DNA from 2 places in the Streptosporangium longisporum genome. Region 2 is predicted to be linked to the other one. Evidence: riboswitches for the same ligand, from Rfam matches in the RefSeq annotation. Region 2 holds a riboswitch; the other holds the start of a gene.

Region 1 (2,384 bases), on a different contig from region 2:
CCTCACCGCCGACCGGCGCGAAGATGTCGCTCACCGACTTGGTCGACTCCACCTCGCCGACGGTGTCGCCGGCGGCGACCGTGCTGCCGACCTCGGGGAGGATCTGCACGTAGACCACGTCCCCCAGCGCCTCGGCCGCGTAGGCGGTGATCCCCACGGTGAGGGTCAGGCCGTCATCCACTCCGGAGACCCACTCGTGTTCCTTGGTGTAGTGCAGGTCCTCGGGAATGCTGCTCATTTTGTCCTCCTGTAGAAAGGCAGTGCGACGACCTCGACCGGTTCGCGGCTGCCCCGGATGTCGACGGCCAGTCCCGACGCCAGGCCGTTGTCCACGTAGGCCATGGCGATGGGCCTGCCCAGCGACTGCGAGGGAGCCCCGCTGGTGACCTCCCCGACGACCGTGCCGTCGGCGGCGACCACCACCGGGTACCCGTGCCGGGGCACCCTGCGGCCGCTCGTGACCAGGCCGACCAGGCGGCGGCCCGGCGGGACGTCCCTGAGGGGTTCGAGGGCGGCCCGGCCGACGAAGTCGCCCGGCTTGTCAAACCTCACCACACGGCCCAGCCCGGCGTCGAACGGAGTCAGGTCGGCCGACAACTCGTTGCCGTAGAGCGGCATGCCCGCCTCCAGCCGGAGGGTGTCGCGCGCGGACAGGCCCGCCGGGACCAGCCCGTGCGGCGCGCCCGCCTCGCTGAGGGCGCACCAGATCGCCTCGGCGTCCTCGGCCGCGACGAACAGCTCGAACCCGTCCTCGCCGGTGTACCCGGTACGGGCGATGAGGGCCTCGTGGCCCGCGACCACGGCGGGCAGGCCCGCGTAGTACTTCAGCCCGTCCAGGTCGGCCTCGGTGAGACCGGCCAGGATCTCCGCCGAGCGCGGGCCCTGGATCGCGACCAGCGCGTACCGCTCGGAACGGTCGTCGACCGCGGCGTCGAAGCCCTTGGCGCGGCCGGTCAGCTCGGCGGCCACCCGCGGGTAGTTGGACGCGTTGGCGACCACCATGAACTCGGCGGGGGCCAGCCGGTAGACGATCAGGTCGTCCAGCACGCCGCCCCCGGCGTCGACGATCATCGTGTAGCGGGCACGGCCGGGCTCCAGCGCGGACAGGTGGCCGACCAGCGCGTAGTCGAGGGCCTCGGCGGCCTGCGGGCCGGTCACGAAGATCTCGCCCATGTGGGAGAGGTCGAACAGGCCGGCCGCCCGGCGGACCGCGTTGTGCTCGGTGGACTCACTGCCGTAGCGGAGCGGCATCAGCCAGCCCGCGAAGTCGGTCAGCGTCGCGCCAAGGGCCTCGTGGACGCCGCGCAACGGCGTAGGTCGGGACATGTGCGCACCTCAGGCAGGGGACAGATGAGATCATCCTCCCCCTCTGTCATGGGTGCCTGAGAGTTTCATCCGGTTTTTGCCGGACTTTCACCTTCGGCGAGGCCACGGGGCCTGCTTTCCAGAGAGCACCTACCCGCACGGTCCTTTGCCTTGAGAGGTTCGCGGGGAGGGCTTGCTCCTTCAGGGGTCCTGGCCTGGATGTCAGGACGCTCTCCCGCACGGGATTCATCGGTGTCACCGCCAGCCTAACCGCCCGCACCGGCCGAGCGGAATCCCCCGCCGCCCTCGCCGGCCTCGCCAGTGGGCTCGGCCCGGAGGCCGGTCAGGGGGAGGTGTGCCGGACCAGGGCCTCGAACAGGGCCGACTCGTCGTCGGCCTCGGGGTGCCACTGGACGGCGACGGCGAACGGGTGCTCGTCCAGCTCCACGGCCTCGATCGTGCCGTCCTCGGCGTGGGCGGTCACGGTCAGGCCCTCGCCCGGCCGGTCCAGGGCCTGGTGGTGGTAGTGGGCCACGTCCACCGTCTCGGTGCCGAAGATCTTCGAGGTCCGGCTGCCGGGGGCCAGGCGCACCGGCATCCTGCCGTGGCTCCCGGGGGCCGGGGCGTGCCCGGAGTGACCGACCACGTCGGGCAGGTGCTGGTGCAGGGTGCCGCCCAGGGCGATGTTCAGGATCTGCATGCCCCGGCAGACGCCCAGGAAGGGCAGCCCCCGCTCCAGCGCCGCCCGGACCAGGCCCAGCTCGGCGTCGTCGCGGAACGGCCGGACGTATCCGGTCCTCGGGTGCGGCTCCTGCCCGTACCGCTCCGGGCCGACGTCACCGCCACCGGCCAGGATCAGCCCGTCCAGCCGCTCCACCAGCGGCGCGGGGTCACCGGCCGGGGGCACGATCACCGGCTGCCCGCCCGCGCGGGCCACATGGTCGACGTAGTCGTAGGGCAGCAGCGCCGTCGTCACCTCCCAGACGGTGAACCGGGCGGGCTCGACGTAGCAGGTGATGCCGATGACGGGACGGGACATGATCTCTTGCCTTGCCTTGCTCTCAAGGGAGCCGGGCCCG
Region 2 (2,384 bases):
GGCCCTCGGCGAGGACCACGGCGTGGCGGTGGGTGCGGCGGCCGATCCTGCGCAGGCCCTCGGGGCCGTGGTAGACGGCGTACATGCCGGCGATCACCGCGAGCAGGACCTGGGCGGTGCAGATGTTGCTGGTGGCCTTCTCCCTGCGGATGTGCTGCTCGCGGGTCTGCAGCGCGAGGCGGTACGCCGGGCGGCCGTCCGCGTCCTGGGAGACGCCGACCAGGCGGCCGGGAAGCTGGCGCTGGAGGCCGTCCCGGACCGCCATGTAGGCCGCGTGGGGGCCGCCGAAGCCCAGCGGGACGCCGAAGCGCTGGGTGGAGCCGATCGCGATGTCGGCGCCGAGCTCGCCGGGGGCGGCCAGCAGGGTGAGGGCGAGCAGGTCGGCGGCGGCAACCACCTGGGCGCCGCGGGCGTGGGCGGCCTCGGACACACCGCGGAAGTCGCGGATCCGGCCGCTGGCGCCGGGGTACTGCACGAGCACGCCGAAGCAGTCGGGCAGCTCGCCGGCCAGGTCGCTCTCGACCAGCTCGATGCCGAGCGGCTCAGCGCGGGTGCGCAGCACCGCCTTGGTCTGCGGCAGGGCGTCGGCGTCCACCACGAACACCTTCGAGGGGCTGCGGCCCGCGCGCCGGGCCAGGGTCATCGCCTCGGCGGCCGCGGTGGCCTCGTCCAGCAGGGAGGCGCCGGCGACGTCCAGGCCGGTCAGGTCCGAGACCACGGTCTGGAAGTTGAGCAGGGCCTCCAACCGGCCCTGGGAGATCTCCGGCTGGTAGGGCGTGTACGCGGTGTACCAGCCCGGGTTCTCCAGCAGGTTGCGGCGGATGACGGCCGGGGTGATCGTGTCGTGGTAGCCCAGGCCGATCATCGAGGTCATCACGGTGTTGCGCCCGGCCAGGACGCGCAGCTCGGCCAGGGCCTCGGCCTCGGAGGCCGCCGGGGGCAGGTTCAGCCGCTCGGCCGAGCGGATCGCCTCGGGCACGGCCACCGCGACCAGGTCGGCGACGGAGGCGAAGCCGACCGCCTCCAGCATGCGGGTCTGCTCGGCGTCGTCGGGCCCGATGTGACGGGTCGCGAACGGCGGGGCGGCGAGCTCGCCGAGCGGGGACAGATCGGTCATGGAAAGCCTCCCAGACGGGGTGGAGACCGGCGCCGGGCGCGGGCGTGCGACCGGAGTCTCCCCCTCTGTCATCGCGGCCTGGGCCGCGACCTGAGAGCTTCACCTGCCCATGAGGGGAGGCTTGCACCGTCGGTGAGGCACACCTGGCCGGTGTGCCTGCTTTCCAGAGTTGCCTCGTCCGTGCGGTACAGGGTGCCTGAGAGATTCCGGGGAGGTTGCTCCTTCGGCGCCCCGGTCGTGCCGGGGACTCTCCCGCACAGGGTCAGTGGCGAGTCCGAGTTTACCCTGTTCGTCGTGCTCTGCGACGCCGGGCGAGCTCATCGGCGTGATGATCGCCTAAAGGGCCCCCGCCCGACTCCGCGCGTTCGCCGGGAAGATCCGCGAGGGAGCCCTCCACCTCCTGCCACACCCGTCCGAGCGCTATGCCGAAGACTCCCTGACCGCCCTGGAGCAGGTCGATGACCTCGTCGGGCGAGGTGCACTCGTAGACGCTGACCCCGTCGCTCATCAGGGTGATCCCGGCGAGGTCGTTGACCCCCCGGTCGCGCAGGTGCTGTACGGCGATGCGGATCTGCTGAAGGGAGACGCCGGTGTCGAGCAGGCGTTTGACGACCTTGAGGACCAGGATGTCGCGGAAGCCGTACAGCCGCTGGGAACCCGAGCCGTGCGCGGCCCGCACGGTGGGCTCGACCAGGCCGGTACGGGCCCAGTAGTCGAGTTGCCGGTAGGTGATCCCGGCCGCGGAACAGGCCGTCGGGCCCCGGTAGCCGAGGTCGGCGGGCGTGTTCACCGGTTCCCCGTCGAACAGCAGACCCTCTTCACCCGCGCGCTGACGTGCCGACTGGCGCCGTTCCGGGTCATCCTGGTCGGCGTTTCTACCCTCGCCGCTGCTGACCGCCACGCGGACCTCCGGCTTTCTCTCATCCCACGGCCTGATCTGGGGGTTTACGCACGGCCGTGGGTTTCACTTGCACCGTAGGACTGGGGCCAAGTCCAGTCAACGACCCCACCCGGCGCGTCGTGAAGCGTAAATGCACCGAAATTCCTACCCCGCGCGGCCGAAGTCCTCGGGCGTGATCGTGTCAAGGAACTCCCTGAACTTCTCCACCTCGTCCTCCTGGTCGTCGGGAATGATCACCCCTGCCTCCCGGACCACCTCCTCACTCGCGAAGATACGTGCGCCGGTGCGCAGTGCCAAGGCGATCGAGTCGGAGGGACGCGCGCTCACCTCCACCCCGTTGGAGAAGACGAGGTCGGCGAAGAAGAT

Evidence for each region. Region 2 has a riboswitch for glycine ahead of gcvP (aminomethyl-transferring glycine dehydrogenase). Riboswitches for the same ligand answer to the same signal wherever they lie in the genome.
Region 1: it holds a riboswitch for glycine, as region 2 does, so the genes downstream of both, gcvT (glycine cleavage system aminomethyltransferase GcvT) here and gcvP (aminomethyl-transferring glycine dehydrogenase) in region 2, are expected to answer to the same signal.

The regions. Positions count from the first base shown of each region.
Region 1 is NZ_BAAAWD010000004.1:70,011-72,394, forward strand. It holds gene gcvH (glycine cleavage system protein GcvH) at 1-238, opposite strand, end outside; gene gcvT (glycine cleavage system aminomethyltransferase GcvT) at 235-1,326, opposite strand; glycine riboswitch at 1,360-1,454, opposite strand; glycine riboswitch at 1,455-1,553, opposite strand; gene ABD832_RS03465 (gamma-glutamyl-gamma-aminobutyrate hydrolase family protein) at 1,649-2,344, opposite strand.
Region 2 is NZ_BAAAWD010000033.1:8,038-10,421, forward strand. It holds gene gcvP (aminomethyl-transferring glycine dehydrogenase) at 1-1,117, opposite strand, end outside; glycine riboswitch at 1,291-1,382, opposite strand; gene ABD832_RS41810 (MerR family transcriptional regulator) at 1,398-2,018, opposite strand; gene ABD832_RS41815 (bifunctional nuclease family protein) at 2,163-2,384, opposite strand, start outside.